Regions from separate parts of the Paenibacillus sp. FSL W8-1187 genome, predicted to be linked through region 4. Evidence: riboswitches for the same ligand, from Rfam matches in the RefSeq annotation. Region 4 holds a riboswitch; each other region holds the start of a gene.
The links. Region 4 has a riboswitch for cyclic di-AMP ahead of NYE40_RS18335 (TrkH family potassium uptake protein). Riboswitches for the same ligand answer to the same signal wherever they lie in the genome.
Positions count from the first base shown of each region.

Region 1 (3,465 bases), 1.4 Mb from region 4:
GTGCAGACGGCGTTCGTGGCATGGACGGAAGAGGAGGACAAGCTGCTGTCGCAGCTGTGCTCGCGGTTCCTTCATCGCAAATTGTACAAGTATATAACCTTCGAGAAAGAGCATGAATCAGAAGCGCAGCTGTGCTTCGAGGAAATGGCGGCGGCGGGAATGGATCCGGGCTATGAGCTTGAAATTGATTTCCCGTACGATCTTCCTTATCATGTGTATCGATCCGCGACCGAGGGCCTGACCGATGGAGGAAGGGGCAAGCCACCCATCCTGCTGCTCGAGCCGAGCGGAGCCGTAACGGAAATCTCGCTGCGCTCCGATGTCGTTCCCTCGATCACGGGCATGCACCGAGGCCATTACCGCCTGTATTATGATGAAGAAGCCGCCGGACGGATCCGGCATAAGCTGAAGCCGCGTACGGCGGCCCGTCTGGGCTTGGAGCAGAGCGGCGAAGCATGAAAGGAGTCGAACCATGAAAGGAATCATCGACACGCACACCCATATGGACTCACCGAAATTCGACAACGACCGCGCCGAAGCGATTCAGCGCGCGCGGGAAGCCGGCGTGGAGCTGCTGTTCAATGTCGGCTTCAACCGGGAAACGATCCCGACGACGCTGGAGCTTGCCGAATCTTATCCCTTCGTCTACGCCATCGTCGGCTGGCATCCGACCGACACGGCCGATCTGCGCGAGGGCGATCTGGCCTGGATCGAGTCGCTGATGAGCAATCCGAAGGTCGCCGCGCTCGGAGAAATCGGGCTCGATTATTACTGGGACACCTCGCCGAAGGAGGTCCAGCAGCAGGCGTTCCGCGACCAGATCGCGATCGCCAAGCGATGCCGCAAGCCGATCGTCATCCATAACCGCGACGCCCATGAGGATGTCGTCCGCATCCTCCGCGAGGAGAAAGCGGAGGAGGTCGGAGGCATCATGCACTGCTTCTCCGGCAGCTGGGAAACGGCGAAGCAGTGCCTCGACATGAACTTCTACATCTCCTTCGGCGGACCGGTCACGTTCAAAAATGCAAGGGTTCCCAAAGAGGTGCTCGCGCAAGTGCCGATGGACCGATTGCTGCTCGAAACGGACTCTCCTTACCTCGCTCCGCACCCCCATCGCGGCAAGCGGAACGAAACCTCTTTCGTCACGCTCGTGGCCGAAACGGCTGCGGAAATAAAAGGTAAATCTGTAGAAGAAATCGTTTCCATCACATCGGCAAATGCAAGAAAATGTTTCCAAATTTCTTAAAATGGCGTGATATCGGATGAAAAAAGACTTGTGGAGGAGAAAGATTGACCTTTCCTTGAATAAAACGTCCGTCATCGCCCGAAAACCCTCGATTTTGAATCTCAGAGGATTTTATCGTGTCTTTACAATCGCTTGAAGGAAACGGTATGATTCAACACAGAGCTTTGAGTGATGCAGGATTTTCATCATTCGCTTAATCTCCCCGAACGGGGGGAGCGGGGGAACCATCGCAGCAGAAGGGGACGCAAGCCGTACATACCGAAGGGATGACGCTTGACCGCCAGACAAGCTGTACTTTTCCAGGGGTGAATTCGCCGGGACCACGAGCAGGGTCCTTGAGCCGATAGGGCAGCTCTCTTGCCCGAACCCGTCAGCTAACCTCGTAAGCGCATATAAGAGAGATCAACCTCGTGCTCCACTTCCACCTGATCGTGACCACCCGGGAAGCCACGAAACAGATCCTCTGTCGACGGCTTCTTTTTGTTTGAATAATGAATTATACGTCGACATAGGGTTAACGGTGGAGGTGAGGCGAGGCTGCCAGCGGCGTGCTGCTCGGCACGTACAAAACCTAATAGTCGCGTCTTGAATTATCATGCGTAACACGAGGCGGCGGGGCTATGTAAGGAGGACCGAAGAAGTGGGCGCTATCCCTTTAAAGGAAACCCATGTACAACGATCATCCAGCAAGTCTTTCCAATGGCGATGGAAGCATGACAACCTGCGTTTGATTATCCTTAGCATAACGATCTCACTCGCAATGACTTTCATGTTTTTGGTGTTGCTGAAAGGGACGTCGGAAAAAAGCGTCTCTCTGGTGCTGAACGGGCAGGAGAAAATCGTAAGCACGAGCCATTCCTCGCTCCAGCAGCTGCTGGAGGAGCAGGCGATCGCGGTCGGACCGCATGACGAGCTGTCGATTCCGCTCGGCGCCGCGCTTCAGGAGGGCGACCGCATCGTGATCGACCAGGCGGTGCCGGTGACGATTCTTGCCGACGGCAAGGCCCTGCAGGTGAAGACCACCAAAAAGACCGTGGAAGCGGCGATCGGAGAATCCAATATTGCCGTACGGGAGCAGGATAAAGTATTCCCGAGCTCCGAAAGCAAGCTGAAAGCCAACATGACGATCCGCGTCATGAGAATCGACAAGCATCAGATTACGACCAAGCACGACATCCCGTTCACCGTCGTCCGCAAGCAGGACGCTACCCTGGAAAAGGGGCAGCTCAAGATGGTGAAGGCCGGCCAGAACGGCCAACTCGTCAAAACCTTCGAAAAGGTGTACCAGGACGGCAAACTGGTCACGAAGACTCTGCTCGCCAAATCCATGGAGAAACAAGCCGTCAGCAAGGTCGTGGCGGTGGGAACCAAGGAAAAGCCCAAACCGAAGCCAGCGGTCCTGACCGCGGCATCCTCATCTCCAGCCCTAGCTCAGACCAAATCCGGTCTCGATCTCAAAGCCAAGAAAGTTCTCACCAACGTTACCCTGACCGCGTATACCGCCGGATTCGCCTCCACGGGCAAATCCAAAGGCGACCCCGGTTACGGCGTCACCGCCTCCGGAGCGAAAGTGTCCGAAGGGCGCACCATTGCAGTCGACCCGGACGTCATCCCGCTGGGATGGTGGGTGTATATAGAAGGCATCGGCTTCCGCCGCGCCGAAGATACGGGCGGAGCGATCAACGGCAAGAAAATCGACGTGTTCTACGAAAGTGAATCCTACGTGAAAAAATTCGGCAAGAAGCGAGGCTATACGGTCTATGTCCTTGGACCGACCAAGCCGAAGCTGAGCTGATCTTTTGCGAGCGGGCCCGCTGTTTTTCAGCGGCCCGTTTTGGGCGTTTATAAGGAAATAGCGGGGAGTAAGGGACGGCGAAAGGGTCAAAGCTAGTTGTGATCTTTTACCCTGTCGCAAGCAAGCGGAACCAAAGGAGACAAGCCAGTGATCAAGGAAATCATCGTGGTCGAGGGCAAGGACGACACGACGGCGGTCAAGCGGGCCGTCGAGGCCGATACGATCGAGACGAACGGCTCGGCTGTCGGCGAGGAGGTGCTCCGCCGGATCGAGCTGGCGATGGAGCGGCGCGGCGTCATCATCTTCACCGACCCCGACCACGCCGGGGAACGCATCCGCAAGATCGTCTCTCAGCGCATTCCCGGCTGCAAGCATGCGTTCCTGCCTCAGGAGGACGCCCTTTACCGCGGAGACATCGGCGTCG
Region 1 is NZ_CP150181.1:26,442-29,906, forward strand. It holds gene NYE40_RS00130 (HD domain-containing protein) at 1-459, shown strand, start outside; gene NYE40_RS00135 (TatD family hydrolase) at 473-1,246, shown strand; cyclic di-AMP (ydaO/yuaA leader) riboswitch at 1,427-1,650, shown strand; gene NYE40_RS00140 (3D domain-containing protein) at 1,887-3,041, shown strand; gene rnmV (ribonuclease M5) at 3,189-3,465, shown strand, end outside.
Region 1: another riboswitch for cyclic di-AMP. It lies ahead of NYE40_RS00140 (3D domain-containing protein); the one in region 4 lies ahead of NYE40_RS18335 (TrkH family potassium uptake protein).

Region 2 (3,465 bases), 1.6 Mb from region 4:
AGCGCTTGGACTGGACGACCGGATTCATGATGCGGAAGTACGGAGCGGCGTCGAAGCCGAGCGAGCTGCTCCACAGCCAGCCGCCGCGGTTCAGCGTAGCGTCGTAGTCGAGCAGCTGCTCGCGGAACCATCGCTCTCCCGCCGTGAACGGCGCCAGCAGGTTTTTGCACAGGAACATCGCCGCGATCATGCGCAGCCGGTTCGGCAGCTCGCCGGTCGTCCGCAGCTGCGTCATCGCCGCGTCGATGAGCGGGATGCCGGTGCGGCCTTGCCGCCATGCCTCCGCATGCCGCTCCGTCAGGCCGGACAGGTCGACCTGCTCCTCATAGCGGAAAAAGTCCGCGTCGAACCGCGCCTGGTACAGGTAGAACTCCCGCCAGGCGAGCTGGCGGATCCAGCTCTCCGCGCCGGAGCGCGCCGCCGCGGCCGACGGATCGCGCGGCGCGGAGCCCGGGCCTTCGCCGCTGCCCGGCAGCGCCAGCTCGAGCTGGCCCGCGGCGTCCGCCCGCCAGTCGGCCGCTCCGCCGAAGGCAAGCGGCTCGCGCCCGTCCTCGGTCCGGGCGGCATCCAGGGCGAGGCCGTAGGCGCGCCGGGCCGACAGCGCGCCGACGTTCAGCCAGCGCGAGAGGCCGCTCCCGGCATCCAGCGCGTAGCGGTCGCGCAGCTCCTCGTACGCCTGCAGGCTGCCGCCGAGGAACCGCTCCAGCTGCCGCTCGGGCCGCTCGTCCTCCGGCACGGGGGCCGCGAGCAGGCCGGCCAGCTCGCCCGGCACGCTCCAGCTGCCGCCGCCGGAGAGCCGGGCGATCGGCAGGCCGCCGGCAGCGACGGCCGGAGGCGGCGCGAGCCGCGAGCGGACATAACCGTTCCACGCCCGGTAGAACGGCGTGAACACGCGGTACGGCTCTTTTCTTCCCGTCTGCTCCTGGAATGCGTCCAGATCGGCGAGCGGCACGTCCTCCAGCGCCGTCCAGCGCACGCCCCGGCTGCGGCAGACGGCGGCGAGCCGCTCGTCCCGCCGCCGCGCATAAGGCGTATGGTCGGCGGTGACGACGACCTCGCGGATCGGCTCCCGCTCGAGCAGCTCGTCCAGCACGAGGGCGGGATTGCCGTGCAGCAGCTGCAGCTCGGCTCCTTGCGCCGCATAATCCCGCAGCAGCAGACCGGCCGCCCGCAGGAAATGCCGTCCGGGATGGGACTCGGCGCGGCCGTCCCCGAGCTGCGCCGGGTCGAGGATCAGCGCATGGATGCCCGGCATGCCAAGGCTGGCGGCGTAGTCGAACGCGCGCAGATCGCCCGCTCGGAGATCCTTGCGGTGGATGAACAGATACATGTCCTTGCCTCCTTGGATCGGCCGCGGCCGATCATGCTCTTTCCGTACTACCCTGCCGGAATGCAAACAAACCGCAGCAGGCGCTCCGAGGGGAGGCTTGCTGCGGTCTGCTCGTCCGACTTCGAAAGGCTTTTAATCGACGTCCGGACCGCCGTCCGGCTGGTCGGCAGCGTCGTCCGCGTACTTCTCGAACGTCTTTTCGTCCATGACGCGGCGGGCGGACATATAGCGCTTGGCGTAGTAGGACTCGCTCAGCTCGCTGATCGTCACGCCTCGGCTTGAGGAAGCGTGAGCGAACTTGCCGTCGCCGACGTAGACGCCCACATGGGAGACGCCCTTGCCGCTCGTATTGAAGAACACGAGATCTCCCGCCTTCAGGTCGTCTTTGGCGACCTTCTTGCCCATGGCCGATTGAGCCGCGGACGAGTGGGGGAGCGTGATCTTGAACTGCTTGAACACGTAGGACGTGAAGCCCGAGCAGTCGAAGCCTTTCGAGGTGGTGCCCGCCGACTTGTACGGCGTGCCGATGACGTCGCTGATGACGCCGTCCATTTTGGATCCTGCCGATGCGCTTTGCGCGCCTGCCGAGAACAGCAGGGCAAGTCCGAGTGCGATTGCTGCGGCTTTCTTCTTCAAAGCTGAAGTGCTCCTTCCAGAGCCTACGAGGTTAGCTGTGGGGTTCGGTTGAAGGTTCCCTATGATTTCTCGGCCTTCCTGCCTTGCGGCGAGGAGGGCGAAATCAATTCACCCTGAGATGGTTCCCCCGTTTCCATAGTCATGGAACTCGGCATGTTTGAACTGCTTCTGGAAGTGGTATTCTTTTCTTTAAGCTATTTTCCTCCCTTTCCCGACATTTTCTCATAATTCTCATGTTGAAAGAGACAAATGACAGCGCTTGCTTCGGGGGCTGGAGTCGAATCGACGCCTCTGCCGGCGGGCCGCTTCGGCTCTGCCGCATCGAAAAAAAGCGCCCCTCGCGAGGGGCGCTTTTGCGGTCGGCGCGTCGTTCGCGCCGGAGCGATCCGAATCGGGGGATCAGGCCGTGTACAGCGAGTTTTCCATCAACGTGAGCAGCTTCGTGCGCATGCCCATCAGGCGGGTCAGCGCGGCCTCGCTGAGGTCGAGCCCTTCCGGGCGCAGGCGGGCGTGCTCGCTCTGCAGGGCTTCCAGCTCCTGCGCGTTCCGGTAGGCGCCGGCGCGGTCCAGCAGATCGCCGGTCGCTTGATGCAGCTGCTCGTAGTAGGCGTAGATTTTTTCGGTCATGGTCAATCTTTCCTCTCTCTCTAAAATGAAACTCTCCTCTAGCATGTCCTGCATTCGATGGCTTCTATGCTCCATTAAAGCTGCGGATGATGATCGTACGATCATCGGCAGATGAAGGTTTGGTGTTCGCGGGGCGGTGCCGGGGCGGCGCTGCGCGGCCGGCCTGGATGTTATATACACCGCATTCGGGTCCGAAAAACAAGACAAAATTGTCAGAGAATTTACACAATTATAGGATGGACATTCGGATTTGTCAACTAACCTGACGTCCTCCGGCATCTGGCTTGTCGGACCAGCAGCTGTACTGCGCGGAGAGGATCCAGACGTCGATCAGCGTGCGGACGAAATGATACCCTTGCTGGATGACGATGGCGGCAAGGCCGGCCCAGGCCATCGCCCCAGCGCTGACGCCGGCTTGCAGCAGGCCCGACAGCAGCAGCAGGACGAGGCTGACGCCTGCCAGCGGCAGCAGGCGGCGCAGCGCCTGGCGGAAGCTCGCCCCTGCGCCCAGGCCGCTTGCCGCGCCGAACTGCAGGCTGAGGATCAGCACATGGAGCAGTCCGATCCAGAGCAGCCACGCTCCGGCCCAGGGCAGCGCGTCCGCGGCCAGCTGCGGCAGCGAGCTGTAGTGCTGGAAGCGTTGGAAGCCCTCCCGCGCAAGCCAGACGGCCGGAGCGAGCGCGAGCGTCAGCTCGGCGGCAGCGAGCAGGATGAACGGCTTCCAGCAGACGCGGATGCCCTCGAGGAAGCGCGTGCCTCCTTCGGCTCCGGATTCCGCGGCATGCCGCACGGAGTAGGCGAGTCCGGCGCTCAGCAGCGGACCGAGCAGCAGGCGGGCGAGCAGCAGTCCGCCCAGCAGCCACAGATACGGA
Region 2 is NZ_CP150181.1:239,450-242,914, forward strand. It holds gene NYE40_RS01130 (deoxyribodipyrimidine photo-lyase) at 1-1,330, opposite strand, end outside; gene NYE40_RS01135 (C40 family peptidase) at 1,463-1,966, opposite strand; cyclic di-AMP (ydaO/yuaA leader) riboswitch at 1,972-2,130, opposite strand; gene NYE40_RS01140 (hypothetical protein) at 2,366-2,593, opposite strand; gene NYE40_RS01145 (hypothetical protein) at 2,847-3,465, opposite strand, start outside.
Region 2: another riboswitch for cyclic di-AMP. It lies ahead of NYE40_RS01135 (C40 family peptidase); the one in region 4 lies ahead of NYE40_RS18335 (TrkH family potassium uptake protein).

Region 3 (3,465 bases), 660 kb from region 4:
GCCTGTGAAGGCGCCGGGCTCTGCGGGTTTTTTGGCGCGGGAGCTTGGAGTGCCTTGGTTCGGCGAGTTGGAGGCGTCGAAGCTTCATGCCAATTATTATTCATGGACTAAAATAAACGTTGACATAAGAAGTCAACCTCGCTAGTATACTATAGCATAGTAAATCACTAGGATATGAAGGGGATGGACTCATTGCCTGAAAACAACAACCTCGTGCATGCGTTCCAGACGAACTGGATCAGCCTGCTTGTCTCCCTCATCGTCATCGGACTGCTCGTCTGGCTGGCGCGGCGCCGCGTCGGTTTCGGCTATCGGGTGCTGCTCGCGCTCGGCATCGGCCTCGTCGTCGGCGTGACGCTGAACTCCTTGGAGATCGACGCCACGAGCATCAGCACGCTCGGCTCCATTTACGTCAACCTCATCAAAATGCTCGTCATCCCGCTCGTCGCCGTGCTGGTCGTCTCCAGCATCTCGTCGATCTCGAGCCTCGGGCAGCTGCGCAAGATCGGCACCAAGACGATCCTGCTCTTCATCGGCACGACCGGCGTGGCAGCGCTGATCGGCCTGCTCGTGGCGCTGGCGTTCAACCCGGGCTCGGGCATCGCCCAGGAGACGCCGGAAGGATTCGAGGCGCGGACGATTCCGACGTTCTCCGAGGTCATCCTGAACCTCGTGCCGTCCAACCCGATCGGCGACATGGCCGACGCCAAGGTTGTGCCGGTGCTGATCTTCGCGATCTTCATCGCCGTCGCCATCGTGCAGCTCAGCTCGCGCAAGCCGGAGGCGGCCGAGCCGGTGCGCCAAGTCATCGAATCGCTCAAGCAGGTCATGAACCAGGTGACCAAGTACATCATCCGCCTGACGCCATACGGCGTGTATGCGCTGATCGGCTCGATGGCCGCGCGCTACGGCTTCGATACGCTCAAGCCGCTCATCAGCCTCATTCTCGCGACGTATGTCGCGCTGCTGCTGCACTTCATCCTGACGTTCGGCTCGCTCGTCACGTTCTGGGCGAAGCTCAATCCGTTCAAGTTCCTGCGCAAGATCTACCCGACGATCGCCGTCGCCTTCACGACGCGCAGCAGCTACGCGACGCTGCCGGTCAACCTGGAGGTCATCACCAAGCGGCTGCGCGTGTCGCCGCGCATCGCCAGCTTCGTCGCGCCGCTCGGCGCGACGATGAACATGAACGGCTGCGGCGGCGTCTGGCCGGCGGTCGTGGCGATCTTCGTCGCCGAGGTGTACGGCGTGCCGCTCGGCATCTCCGACTACATCCTGATCGTGCTCGTCAGCACGATCTCCTCGATCGGCGTCGCCGGCGTGCCGGGACCGGCGTCGATCTCGACGACGGTCGTCCTGACCGCGCTCGGCCTGCCGCTGGAAGGGCTCGGCCTCGTGCTCGCGATCGACGCCGTCGTCGACATGGGCCGCACGGCGGTCAACGCGACCGGCACGACTGTGTCGTCGCTGCTCGTCGCCGTGTCGGAAGACGAGTTCGACCGCGAGAGCTACAACCGCGACGAGGAAGAGGAGCTGGAGCTGAGCCACGCGTAAAGCAGGGCGCAGCGGAATGAACGGGACGAAGCGGAGCTGGCTCCGCTTCGTCCCTGTTTTCAACTCGATGAACGCAGCGAAGCCCCCGAGGGACAAAGCCCTTCGGGGGCTTCCTGCATGAGCGGATCATGCGGCAGGGATCATCGAGTTGCCTGGATTACATCGAGTGCTGGATATGGATGTCGGAAGATTCGATGAGGTAGTGCCTTCTCCAGAAGGCGGTGGCGGGAAAGGGCATCGCTTCTCTGGAGCCGGGCTCCAGAGCCTTGCGCAAAAGACGGTCCCGATGATCGCTGATCCACTCGGCGTCATAATAGAGCACCGACATGACCTCGTCGCTCGGAACGCCGACGAACGATTGGAACCAGCCGCTCCAGCTCTGCCAGTCGGCGGGAGCCTCGGAGTAGGACATCGTGACGACGGCACGGTGCAGGCTCGAGCCTGCATAAAGATGAAGCGCGACCAGATAGTCGCCGCTGCCGCCTGCAAGCATCGCCGTGGTGCGGCTGATGAACAGGTCGATGCGGCGGATGCGGCGGTCGGGAGCGAGCGGCTCCTCGACCAGAAGAGCAGCGTGGCGGGCGTCGTGCCCCGCCTCCTCGATGACCTCGGACGCATCCAGTACGACCGGAAGCGGCAACGAGGCGGAGCAGGCGATTTCCTGCTCGGCGCAACAGGCGGCGGAGCGGTGGACGGCTCGCAGCCGTCTCGGCTCCGGACCGCCGGTGAAGCGTTCCTGCAAAGACATGGTCGAACCTCTCCTTTGGTTGCTTACGGGGTTAGCTGACGGATTCGGGCCAAGAGAGTAGCCCTACCAGGCGCAGTCCGCGGCGGCTTCGGCAGCCGCGCGTCGGGTGCGCGCCGGATTCACCCCGGCAGGCGCGACAAGGCGCCTGCGGTTGGTTCCCCCGCTTCCACTTTCGTGGAATTCAGCAGAATAGAAATGTGCTGAACTTTATCATACTTCAGGCCGGCCTGTCTTGTAAAAGGCTATATTTAGCGAAAATTCGATGAAATGCTGTCGGGAACTCGTCCATGCGGACCCATCGTCGCTCTAAAGCGCTCTCATGGAAAAGGATCATAATCCGGAGCGCATCCGTCATAGGATGGAAATTAAGATGGAGAAATAGCGCTTCGGAGAGGATGGGGAAGGATGGCGCGGATCAAGGTGGGAAAAAGGCCTCCGCAAGCCGATGCCGGCGGGGAGGAGCGACGGAGCGAGCCGCCCGCAGGCTGGCGCGGCGCCGTGCAGCACTATGTGCAGGCCTGCAACCAGGCCGAGGTGGAGCTGCGCGACAGCGCGCTCGCCGGAATCATGACGGACGCGGACCATCGGCTGCGCCTGCTGCACCGGCTCCAGCGGCAGCGCGAGCGGGCCGAGGAGCGGGATCTGCTCACCTCCCAATGCGAGACGCGGGCCGCGCTGGTCAAGGTCAACGAATCCGGCGCGGAGGTGTCGGTCGTGCTCCAGCTGCATCTGAAGCGGCATGTCCAGCACAAAGGCCGCCAGTATACGGAGGAGCGGATCGAGCGCGAGCGGATATGGCTCGCACCGGCCGGCGCGGACGGGAGCTGGCGGCTGACGCGGGTCGAGCCGCTCGTCGGCGAGCGGCGGCCGCGCTACGGCCATGCCGCGGCGGACAGCGCGCTCGCCGAGCACCGCTCCTACGGCAATGGCGGCGGCAGCGGCATCCAGCCGCCCGGCGCGCCGCGTCCTTTCCTTAACTATGGCGTCGTTCCGCGCATCAACACCCGCTCCCGCGCCTCCCGCTACCGGCGCGAGCTGGTCGCAGCCTACGCGGACCAGTGGTGGAACGAGCCGAATCCCGCTTACGAGGAATTCGAGGTCAACTGCACCAATTATGTGTCGCAGTGCGTCTTTGCAGGGGAAGCGCCGATGAACTATACTGG
Region 3 is NZ_CP150181.1:4,911,870-4,915,334, reverse strand. It holds gene NYE40_RS21255 (dicarboxylate/amino acid:cation symporter) at 184-1,554, shown strand; gene NYE40_RS21250 (hypothetical protein) at 1,712-2,302, opposite strand; cyclic di-AMP (ydaO/yuaA leader) riboswitch at 2,308-2,499, opposite strand; gene NYE40_RS21245 (amidase domain-containing protein) at 2,708-3,465, shown strand, end outside.
Region 3: another riboswitch for cyclic di-AMP. It lies ahead of NYE40_RS21250 (hypothetical protein); the one in region 4 lies ahead of NYE40_RS18335 (TrkH family potassium uptake protein).

Region 4 (3,465 bases):
TCCTCCTGGATGGCGGCGCACCATGCGAGCAGCGGCATGAGCCAGAGCGCCGCCATGTTGTACGGCGACTGGGTCACGTCCGTCGTCGCCCAGGCGCCTGTGGCGGCCGAGAGACCGCCGAGGATGAGCGTCTGCAGGCCGAGCAGCAGGAAGGCGAACGCGTAGGAAAGCTTCATCGCGCTCCACGCCTCGGCTCCGAAGCCGGGCTCCGAGCCGGCGGTCCAGAGCGGCCGGCCCTGGGCTCGCCACAGCCCGTCTCCGGCCACGAGCGAGAAGTACGCTCCGACCGCCATGACGAAGGTGAGCGCCGTCATGAAGACGAGCTGGGCCATCGCCGCCAGCTCTGCGTTGACCTCGCCCCCGTAGATCGCCCGCAAGCCGTCCAGCAGATTGAAGTTGTTGATTGTGTAGAAGGCGAGGAAGACCAGCGCCAGCGCCCAGCCCCGGCGGAACGACGTGAAGCGCCTCATGACGATGGCGTAGACGATGGCCAGCAGCGTCATGATACCGGACGGCAGCAGATTGCCGAGCAGCGACAATTGCTCGCCGAGCCGGTCCTGCTCCATCGTATAGGCGGCGTAGGAGGCAGGGACCTCGTAGACGGGCTGGAAGCGGGTCAGCCTGATCTCGCCCTCCAGGCGCTCGCCGGCGGCGAGGACGATCAGGCCCGCTTCGCCGACGGTGATCGCCGCCGCCTCGTAGCGGACGGAGCCCTCTTTGGCCGGGCCCGAGCGTCGCAGCTGGCCGAGTCCGAGCTCGTCGGCCTGTCGCTGGACCGTCCGGTCCAGCGCCTCGCCCTCCAGCGCGGAGCTTCCTCCGTCGCCTCCGGTCGGACCGAGCACCTGCTTCCAGCCGACGAGCTTGCCGCTCGTCATGCCGATCTCGACGAGCAGCCGCCGGCCGTCGTCGAAGTTCTGCGTCACCTGCCAGACATCGACGGGCACCTTGAGTCCGGCGCTGCTGTCCAGCGTCTTGCCCAGCTTCTCCTTCGCCACATAGCCCGCCATCAGCCTGTCGGCCTGATGGACCGCGTGGGCGTTCTGGGGCAGCGCGCGCAGCTGCTTCTGGGCAAAGTCGGCCGCAGCCGCCATCGCCTGCCCGCGGCTGACCGGGTGGACCGGCTCGCTCTCCGCGCCGACTCCGGCTGCCGAGGGGATGACCTGCAGCAGCAGGAATAAAGCGGCTCCGATTGCGCCACACCAAACGTATCTTCGAAAAGCCTGGTCAAGATGGGATGAATTCATCGAAGTCCTCCTTGCTGATGGCGCTGCCTGGTTGGATCCATGGTTTAACCTTACCACAGCGGCTTTCCTTTTATCCATGCCGCCCGGCCGCGCGGACGAGCCAGCGGGCAAAAGAGCGAGCGCGGAGGGGCTAGCATCCTCCGCAATGTCCGCCAGCCTCCAAAAACGAAGCAAATCGGCCGCCAACGCCTGCGGACGCATTTGGTAACCTGTCCTTTATCCTATATAATCAAATCCGATCCTATAGAACTTTAAACTGCCGAATTCCGGACGACAAGCGCCGGGAACGGGGGAACCAGCGCGGACGGCGGCTCGTGGAGCCGGACAGCCGATCCGCAGGGGTGAATTCCGCTCGGAACTTTTCCGGGGGGATAGGGCGGCCGTCACGCCCGAATCCGTCAGCTAACCTCGGAGGCTTCCATGACAGGACTCACACAGGCGCTGGGCACCGGGTGTTTCCGGTGCCTATTTGTCGTGTGCAAAAAAAGGAGAATGGCCGCCTATGACCGCTTGGAGGCTGCAGCTGAGGCAGCTGCTCATCCCTTCCCCGCCGAGGATTCTGATCGCCGGCTTCGCTTTCATCATCGCGCTCGGCTCGCTGCTGCTGATGCAGCCGTTCGCGACCGCGGACGGCCTGGGGACGCGCTGGATCGACGCGCTGTTCACGGCGACATCCGCTACCTGCGTCACGGGCCTCGTCGTCGTCGACACCGGAACGCATTATTCGCTGGCGGGCCAGCTCATCATCCTGGTGATGATCCAGATCGGCGGACTCGGCTTCATGACGATGGCGACGCTGTTCGCGCTCGTGCTGCGCAAGCGCATCTCGCTCAAGGAGCGGCTGCTGCTGCAGGAGGCGATGAACCAAGGCTCGATGGAGGGCATCGTACGGCTGATCCGCCGCGTCCTTTTGTACTCGCTCGTCATCGAGGGCTGCGGCGCGCTGCTGTATGCGCTGCGCTTCCTGTCCGACATGCCGCCCGGGCAGGCCGTCTATTACGGCATCTTCCATGCGGTGTCCATGTTCAACAACGCCGGCTTCGACATCATGGGCAACTACAGCAGCATGACCGCCTATGTCGCGGATCCGCTCGTCAATCTCGTCACCGTCTCGCTCGTCATCCTCGGCGGCCTCGGCTTCATCGTCCTGTCCGATCTGGTCGACTTCCGCAGGCATCGGCGGCTGACGCTGCACTCCAAGGTCGTGCTGCTGACAAGCGGCGGCCTGGTGGCGCTCGGGACGGCCGTCATCTTCCTGTTCGAATACGGGAATGCCGGCACGATGGGACCGCTCGACCTCGGCGGCAAGCTGCTCGCGTCGCTGTTCCAATCGGTCGCGACGCGCACCGCCGGACCGAACTCGGTGGACATCGGAGCGCTGACCCAGGCGAGCCTGTTCTTCATGATCCTCCTCATGTTCATCGGAGCGTCGCCCGGCTCGACCGGCGGCGGCATCAAGACGACGACGTTCATGACGCTCGCGGCGGCGATGTGGGCGATGCTCCGGGGCAAGGAGGACATCGTGCTGTTCCGCTACCGGCTCGCCAAGGAGCGCATCCTCAAGGCGCTGACGATCACGATGCTGTCGATCGCCATCGTGCTCGCCTCGACGATGGTGCTCTGCACGCTCGAGGACCGCGACTTCCTGCGCATCCTGTTCGAGACGGTGTCGGCGTTCGGCACGGTCGGGCTGAGCACCGGCATTACGCCGGGGCTGCAGGATGTCAGCAAGCTCGTGATCAGCTTCGTCATGTTCGCCGGCAGGCTCGGCCCGCTGACGATGGCGTACGCTCTCCGGCCCAAGGCCAGCAAGGAATATTACAAGCATCCGGAAGGCAAGATCATCATCGGATAGGAAAGGAAAGAAAGAGAGACAATGGGTAAGGGAGCCAAAGGAAGTCAATTCTGCGTCATCGGACTGGGCCGTTTCGGATCCAGCCTCGGCAAGGAGCTCGTGCAGCTCGGCCATGAGGTGCTCGGCATCGACCGCAGCGAGGAGCTCGTCGACGATCTGAGCGGCACGCTCACGCATACCGCCTGCGCGGACTCGACGGACGAGGAGGCTCTGCGCGCGCTCGGCATCCGCAATTTCGACTGCTGCATCGTCGCCATCGGCGGGGATATCCAGGCCAGCATCATGACGGCGATCCTCGTCAAGGACGCCGGGGTCAAAAAGGTCGTCGTCAAGGCGGTCAGCGAGCTGCACGGGCGCGTGCTGGAG
Region 4 is NZ_CP150181.1:4,256,111-4,259,575, reverse strand. It holds gene NYE40_RS18340 (CPBP family intramembrane glutamic endopeptidase) at 1-1,244, opposite strand, end outside; cyclic di-AMP (ydaO/yuaA leader) riboswitch at 1,492-1,676, shown strand; gene NYE40_RS18335 (TrkH family potassium uptake protein) at 1,747-3,099, shown strand; gene NYE40_RS18330 (TrkA family potassium uptake protein) at 3,121-3,465, shown strand, end outside.